One region of the Catenibacterium mitsuokai genome, then DNA from elsewhere that is predicted to be linked to it. Evidence: a T-box and tRNA genes for the amino acid it is inferred to sense, from the RefSeq annotation. Region 1 holds a T-box; the other holds one or more tRNA genes.
The links. The T-box of region 1 lies ahead of pheS (phenylalanine--tRNA ligase subunit alpha). A T-box ahead of a tRNA ligase gene usually reads a tRNA of that ligase, here a tRNA-Phe.
Positions count from the first base shown of each region.

Region 2: it encodes a tRNA-Phe, which carries the amino acid that the T-box ahead of pheS (phenylalanine--tRNA ligase subunit alpha) is inferred to sense. The anticodon was not compared.

Region 1 covers NZ_CP102271.1:1,781,724-1,785,934, forward strand. The annotation lists gene pheT (phenylalanine--tRNA ligase subunit beta) at 1-437, opposite strand, end outside; gene pheS (phenylalanine--tRNA ligase subunit alpha) at 441-1,475, opposite strand; T-box leader at 1,511-1,714, opposite strand; gene NQ499_RS09325 (hypothetical protein) at 1,810-2,130, opposite strand; gene NQ499_RS09330 (hypothetical protein) at 2,132-2,341, opposite strand; gene NQ499_RS09335 (aminotransferase class I/II-fold pyridoxal phosphate-dependent enzyme) at 2,692-3,855, shown strand; gene NQ499_RS09340 (diacylglycerol kinase family protein) at 3,866-4,211, opposite strand, start outside.
Region 2 covers NZ_CP102271.1:1,076,048-1,080,258, reverse strand. The annotation lists gene NQ499_RS05425 (hypothetical protein) at 1-313, opposite strand, end outside; gene NQ499_RS05420 (5-methyltetrahydropteroyltriglutamate--homocysteine S-methyltransferase) at 406-1,509, opposite strand; tRNA gene NQ499_RS05415 (tRNA-Cys) at 2,075-2,149, shown strand; tRNA gene NQ499_RS05410 (tRNA-Leu) at 2,157-2,245, shown strand; tRNA gene NQ499_RS05405 (tRNA-Pro) at 2,256-2,332, shown strand; tRNA gene NQ499_RS05400 (tRNA-Ala) at 2,339-2,414, shown strand; tRNA gene NQ499_RS05395 (tRNA-Asp) at 2,423-2,500, shown strand; tRNA gene NQ499_RS05390 (tRNA-Phe) at 2,504-2,579, shown strand; tRNA gene NQ499_RS05385 (tRNA-Ser) at 2,593-2,685, shown strand; gene NQ499_RS05380 (MIP/aquaporin family protein) at 2,863-3,594, opposite strand; gene NQ499_RS05375 (peroxiredoxin) at 3,763-4,211, shown strand, end outside.

The DNA.
Region 1 (4,211 bases):
GCATCTTCTGGTAATACATGAATACCAGCTTTATCTTCTTCTTTTAATAAACGGCTATCTAATCCAAGTTCTGCAATAGAACAGATCATACCATCAGACTTTTCGCCTCTAATAGCACCTGAAGAAATCTTACCACCTTCAAGTTCACATCCTGGTAATGCCACAATAACCTTTTCACCAGCAGCCACATTAGGTGCACCACATACAATTTGTCTTACTTCACCAGGGGCAGTTTCTACCTGACAGATATGAAGATGGTCAGAATTAGGATGTTCAATACATTCCTTTACATAACCAACAACAAGCTTAGTTCCTTTTGCAAGAGGTCCTTGTCCTTCTACTTCTAATCCAATACGAGTGATCTTTTCTGCAAGTTCTGCAGGATCTTGATCATCTACTTTCACATATCTATTTAATAAATGTAAACTAGCTAACATATACTACTCCTTTCTTTCGAACTGTTCTAAGAATCTTAAGTCATTATTGTAGAAATCACGGATATTATCAATATCATATTTCAACATAGCAACTCTTTCTAGTCCGATACCAAATGCAAATCCCTGGTATTCCTTAGGATCAAATCCACACATTTCTAAGACATGAGGGTTAACCATACCAGCACCTAATACTTCAATCCATCCAGTACCTTTACACATAGCACAGCCCTTACCGCCACAGTTGGCACAAGAGATATCTACTTCTACACTTGGTTCTGTGAATGGGAAATAAGAAGGTCTTAAACGAATTTCACGCTTTTCACCAAACATCTTCTTAGCGAAAACATCTAATGTACCCTTTAAATCACCCATAGTGATATTCTTATCGATGACGAGTCCTTCACACTGCATGAACTGATGTGAATGAGTGGCATCATCATCATCACGACGGTATGTTTTACCAGGGCAGATAACCTTGATAGGACCTTTACCCTTTGCTTCTAACATAACATGTGCCTGTACAGGAGAAGTATGTGTTCTCATTAATGTATTTTCATCAATATAGAATGTATCCTGCATATCTCTTGCAGGGTGTCCTTTAGGTAAGTTCATTAATTCGAAGTTGAAATGATCTGATTCTACTTCAGGTCCTTCAGCTACCTTATATCCCATACCTAGGAATAATTCTTCTAAGTCTTCCTTAACACGTGTTAAAGGATGTACAGATCCTACTGGTAAGCGATTACCTGGTAAAGAGATATCAATATCTTCTGCAAGTAAACGTTCATTTAAAGCTTTTTCTTCTAAATAAGCTTTCTTTTCTTCAATAGCCTGTCCAATTTCCTGTTTAGTCTTATTTGAAACCTGTCCAAATGTTTTTCTTTCTTCAGGAGCCATAGTCTTCATTGATTTCATAGCAGCCTGAATAGGTCCTTTTTTACCAAGATAGAATACACGTAAGTCATTTAATTCTTTCGCATCAGCACATGCAGAAATTTTAGCAAGTGCTTCTTCCTGGATTTTTAATAATTCATCCATAACTTTCCTCCTTAAAAAAATAAAAAAGCCGTTCCAATAGGAACGACTTAAATCGCGGTACCATCCTAAATTCATATAGTATACACTATATGCACTTTATCACTTATAACGTCAGTGTTACGGCGGGGATTAGCCGCACTCCAAGGTGAATTCAATAATATCTTATAAGAAGATTTTCACCTGTCTCTTCCTCTCTCAATATAAGTATATTACATACTAGTCCTTTTCTTCGTGTTCTCAAGTATTATACCTAATTATTCGGAAAAAGACAAGATGAAATCTAATCTATCGAACAATCCGTCCTTTTTTTGCATTTTATATGCATCTCTAATAGTTATTCATCTGTAATTACATAATCTTTCCAAAACAACAAAAGCATTTTTTTAAATTCACAATCATCCAAATTTGGAAAATCTTTTACTTCTGAATATATCTTTTCTTTCCAAAATAATTCTTCAGACATTGTATGCTGCATTGAATACTTATTTAAAACCAACATAATTTTGTTCCTTGTCAGAAAAGAAATATCATGTTCTAAACAAAATAAACTTGTTGACTGAATTTCTTCTCCATATATTTCATGTAAAGCCGAAATCAATAATCTATTTTGTTGATATAATTTTTCCATTGATAATTTATAATCGTCTTCTCTCATATTAAAATAATGTCCCTTCTAATAACGGTTTTAATGCTTTTGTTATAGGTGTAAAAAATTTATTTATATTTTTTGCTACAGTTTTACCAGCCACCTTTTCAGCAAAATCAACTAATCTTGCCTTATTATTTATAGCTTTTTTTGCGATTTTTGTAAAAATATTACGTGAATTTTGATTTACAATATAATCACTTTCTTCTATCGGTTCCATATATTCAGTTTCATATTCTATTGTATTTATAGCATATACTGTCATTGGAAACAATGTAAAAAGCAGAGCTGCAAGCAGTCGATAAACACAAACCACCTACAACAATCATATTTTTCATAAAATTTTTTCTTTCTTTTATTTCACCATTTTTTATATCATCATATACATTAATTTTCAATAAGAACTATTGATTACAAAATCCATTTCTGAAATCTAATCTATCGGACAAGCCGAAAGCAAGGAAAATAGTAATTACACATACATTTCATGTAGATTTTTTATAAATTGAAACCCCCTTTCATTTGTTTCATATTTGTATTATGATACTTGAAGAAAGGGCGTATATAAAAATGAAATTTTCAAAAAGAATGGATCTCTTCGGAGAAAGCATCTTCACTACACTCGCAAATATGCGTAGTGAAAGAAAAAAACAAGGACTAGAAGTCATTGATTTGAGTATTGGAGCACCTAATATTCCTCCAACTCAGGAAGTCATGGAAACAATCGCAAATGAGGCAATGAAGCCAGAAAACTATCTTTATGCGATTAAGGATGCCGTTGATCTTCAAAACACTGTAAAAGAATGGTATAAAAGAAGATACGGTGTCACTATTGATCCCAAAACTGAAATGACATCATTACTTGGATCTCAGGATGGCTTAGCACATCTTGCTTTAACTTTAGTAGATGAAGGTGATATTGTACTTGTCCAGGATCCATGTTATCCAATCTTTAGAGATGGACCACTACTTGCTGGAGCTAAAGTTGTTACTATGCCTTTATTAAAGGAAAATGATTATTTAATTGATTTTGACATGATTGATGAAAAGACTGCACAGGATGCAAAGTATATGATTGTGTCTTATCCAAATAACCCAACATGTGGTGTTGCGAATGATGAATTCTATAAGAAACTCATTGTCTTCGCAAAGAAACACAACATCATGGTTCTTCATGATAATGCCTATAGTGAATTATTGTTTGAAGGACCCGGACACAGCTTCTTAGAGTTTGAAGGTGCTAAGGATGTGGGTATTGAATTCAACTCATTAAGTAAGACATATGGTTTAGCAGGTGCACGTATTGGTTTTGCACTTGGTAATAAAGAAATCATTGGAAAACTGAAATCATTAAAATCTAATCTAGATTATGGTATGTTCTTACCAGTTCAAAAAGGTGCGATTAAAGCATTAACACAGGATCAATCATGTGTAGAAAAAACAAGAAATGCTTATAAACATAGAAGAGACTTATTAGTCAATGGCTGTAAGTCTATTGGCTGGGATATCGATATGCCTAAGGGTACTATGTTTGTATGGGCAAAGATTCCTGATAAGTTTAAAGATTCTGAAACTTTTGTAAAGGAACTATTTGATAAAACAGGTGTTCTTGTGGTACCAGGTAATGCATTTGGCACTCAAGGTGAAGGTTATGTACGTATGGCTCTTGTACAAAGCGATGATACAATAGAACATGCATTAGACATGATGGATAAAAGCGGACTATTTAAATAGCCCGCTTTTTTTAAATAATATAAGGAATAAAAATCATCAAGCCAATAATAGCTGAAATGATTGCACTGATTAAAACAGCACCTGCTGCAGCGTCTTTAGAGAGCTTTGCAAGAGGATGAATATCTGGTGAGGCTAAGTCCACCACGGCTTCAATTGCTGTATTGACAAGTTCTAATGACAAAACAAGCGCAAATAGAATAAGACAGATCATCCATTCAATCTTCGTAATATGGAAATAGAAACCACATAAGATAACTGCACACATAAAAGAAAGATGTATTTTGATATTACGTTCCTTCTTTATTGTATGGATAATGCCTTCAAAGGCATGCTGAAAAGATTTTAAAAGAGATTGT
Region 2 (4,211 bases), 710 kb from region 1:
GAGAATCATCTACTTGTACACCCCATATAGATGCCCAGATCACACCATATAAGCCAATAGCCCCAAAGATAGAAGAAACATACAGATGTCCCATTTCTACTGTTTCATTGCCTTTCAGATAAAAATAACTAAATACAAGAAACATAATCAACTGTGACATACAGGTATACTTCAACACTGCTTGTGCTTTGACTCTATAATATGTAGTACTTATGTTCTCATCAATCGTTTTACTAGATAAATGAGATATCACTTCACCGATAACACCTAACACAATTGCAATAATTATGTATCTAATTATAGTTTCTATCATATCTGTTCACCTCTTATACATAAATTACATTGTATCAATTAATATACTACAAGACACAAAAGAATCCCCTAGGATTTCCTAGAGGACACTTATTAACCCCAGACTTCTTCTGCGATTTCTTTTACAAGTTTTAATTTAGCCCATTGTTCTTCTTCTGTCAGTTTATTACCAATCTCACATGATGCAAAACCACATTGTGGGCTCAAAGATAAACGTTCAAGAGGAATATACTTGCTTGCTTCCTTAATTCTCTGAATGATTTTTTCTTTATCTTCTAATTCTGGACGTTTAGTAGTAATTAATCCTAAGACAACTTTCTTATCACCTGATACTTTTGCAAGAGGCTTGAAACCTCCTGAACGTTCATCATCATATTCTAAGTAGTATGCATTCACATTTTCTTCACCAAATAATAAATCAGCCACACCATCATAAGCACCTGAACTAAAGAATGTAGAATGATAATTACCACGACATACATGTGTATTGATTTCTAAGTCCTTTGGACTTGCTGCAACAACTTCATTGTTAAGTTCTAATAATCTCTTTTTATAATCTTCTAATGCATCACCAGTACGTCCTGTAAGGCCACATGCAAGCTGTGGATTGACCATACCGCCCCATACACAATCATCAAACTGCAATACACGACATCCTGCATCATAAATTTCATGAACAAACTCAATATAAGCCTTGACTACATCAGAAGCAAAAGCCTCTTCACTTTCATAAATACTTAATGTATTTCTAAGTAACTGTGTTCCCGTAAAGTAAGCATAGAACTGTCCTGGTGAAGGAATAGTCTGTTTAGCAACTGTTTTTCCATCTTCAAACTGTTTTACAAATTTGAAATGATCTACGAAAGGATGATGATCACAGCTGATCTTTCCTGTGACATAAGTATCATCAATCATTGCTGCTTCACCATCAAATGTTGTATTACCTTCTATTGTCTTTTTATGTTCGACGCCATTAAGTCCCCACATAAAATCTAAATGCCATGTAGAACGTCTAAATTCTCCATCAGTGATTGTATGATAACCTAATTCTTTAATCTTAGTAATAAGTTCTGTAATACACTCATCTTCTACTTTTTTTAATTCTTCTGCATTAATTGTATTATTTTCAAAATCTCTTCTTGCCTTCTTAAGTCTCTCAGGTCTTAAGAAACTACCTACATAGTCATATCTATTCATTTTAATTGTCTCCTTTTTGCGTGAGTTCATTTTATCAAAGATAATCTGCAAGTAGAAATACATATAAATGTGTGTTCTTTATAGATTGAGGCTATGGATGCGATACATCAGCAATGTACTTGTATTCAAAAATAGAAAACATATTATAAGTGTTATAATTCCTTTTATACCTAGAGTATGCATAGAACTAACTAAAGGCATCATACGAACAATTGAATAAGCGACATTAAATTCTATTAATATGCATGTAGATTGTTTTCTAAATATATACTGTAATATAAGCAAAACAATCATTAATGGTAGTGAAGTTTTAATAACAGATAAAATTATTTCTTTATACATAGTAACCACTCCTTGTTTTCTATTATGACTACTAATTTTAAGAGAATTATGTGATTTATATTAGAAATGTAAATTGTATTGATTATTCCATCATAAAACCGATTATTAGGTTTTCTCATAGAAGAAATGAATTATATTTTATACACTTTTTTAAACTTTTTTCTTAAAAACCCTTGCAATTATCTAAAATCCATAGTATATTATACGAGCGCCACGAAGCAACGGTTCCATAGCCAAGTTGGTAAGGCAGAAGACTGCAACTCTTCGACCATCGGTTCAAGTCCGGTTGGAACCTCCACATATGTGCCCTGGTGGCGAAACTGGTAGACGCACAGGACTTAAAATCCTGCGGACTTCAAACTCCGTGCCGGTTCGATTCCGGCCCAGGGCACCATCTTTATAAACGGGAAGTAGCACAGCTTGGTAGTGCACCTGGTTTGGGACCAGGGGGTCGCAGGTTCAAATCCTGTCTTCCCGACCATTTATCGGGGCCTTAGCTCAGCTGGGAGAGCGCCTGCTTTGCACGCAGGAGGTCAGGAGTTCGATCCTCCTAGGCTCCACCATTTTTATTGGTCTGGTAGTTCAGTTGGTTTAGAATGCCGCCCTGTCACGGCGGAGGTCGCGGGTTCGAGCCCCGTTCAGACCGCCAATTGGTTCCGTAGCTCAGTCGGTAGAGCAGAGGACTGAAAATCCTCGTGTCGCTGGTTCGATTCCGGCCGGAACCACCATTTTATTTATGATGCAGGTTTACCCAAGTCCGGCTGAAGGGATCGGTCTTGAAAACCGACAGAGGATTAACGTCCTGCGGGGGTTCGAATCCCTCAACCTGCGCCATTTATAAATATAACTCAGGATTCGTTCCTGAGTTTTTTTGTGCTTTATAAGTTATATTATATTTTAGTGGTTCTTATTTGATAAGCATTTCAGTTACCAATTCCTCGATGCTTATCCTTTTTTTATTACTCCCCTATTCTTTTAGGCAAAGAAAAAAAGCTATCGATTGATAGCTTCTTAGAAAATGTTGAAATATAATAGACAAGCACAGATACTTGCACAAATTGGAGCAAGTACTGGAACCCATGCATAATCCCACTGAGAAGTTCCCTTGTTCTTAATTGGTAAGATTGCATGTAAGATTCTTGGACCTAAGTCACGAGCTGGGTTTAAAGCTGGACCTGTAGGACCACCAAATGAAGCAACTAATGCCATAACTAATAAACCAACACCAATGAAACCAGCACCCTGGTTACCATGTTCGAAGATTGGTGAATGTGTAATAGATAATGCACAGAAGAATAAGATGAATGATCCGAAGAATTCGTTTACGAAACCATTGAACTTATTGTTTGTTGCATCAGTAGTTGAGAATGTACCTAAGATTGCATCAGGATTTTCTGTTGCATCATAATGTGGTTTGAAGCAAATATAAAGAATAAACTGACCTACGATAGCACCAGCAAACTGTACTAAGATGTAAGGTAATACTTCAGCTAATGGAACATCACCTGCAACAGCAAGACCAATAGTGAACGCTGGGTTGATATGGTTACCAGAAATTTTACCAATCATAAGAGCTGGAATCATAACGGCCATACCATAACCGATTGCAATGATGACCCATCCACTGTGGCTTCCCTTTGTTCCCTTTAATTCCACGTTTGCTACTGAGCCGTTACCAATCATAACCATGATTGCAGTACCAAGGAACTCAGCAATGAGACGAGTAGTTAATGAAAATGTCATAATTGTCCCCCTATTTAATATTTAATTGTATTTAATGACAAATGGATTATAAAACCTGTATTTCAATGTGTCAACATGTTTATAAAATGTTAATGCTTACATCTGTTTTTTATTGGAAGGTGGCGCTTTATTTTTATTTTTGGTATGATTAAACAAGGAGGGTTTGTTATGTTAGAGATTAATACAAAAGCACCTTCTTTTAATCTACCAGATGAAGAAGGCAATATGCATACTTTAGAAGAATATAGAGGACATCGTGTGATTCTCTATTTCTATCCTAGAGATAATACACCTGGATGTTCTAAACAGGCATGCGGGTTTCGAGATTTGTATCCTGAATTTTTAGAAAAAGATGCAGTGGTCATTGGAATCAGTAAAGATTCTGTAGCAAGTCACAAGAAGTTCAAAGAGAAATATGAACTACCTTTTACTTTGCTTTCTGATACAGAAAAGAAAACAATCATGGACTATGATGTATGGAAAGAGAAGAAGAATTATGGAAAGGTCAGCATGGGTGTTGTAAGAACAACATACTTAATTGATGAAGCAGGAATGATTATTAAAGCCAAGGAGCGTGTAAAGACTGCCGATAATCCTAAAGAGATGCTTGAGGCTTT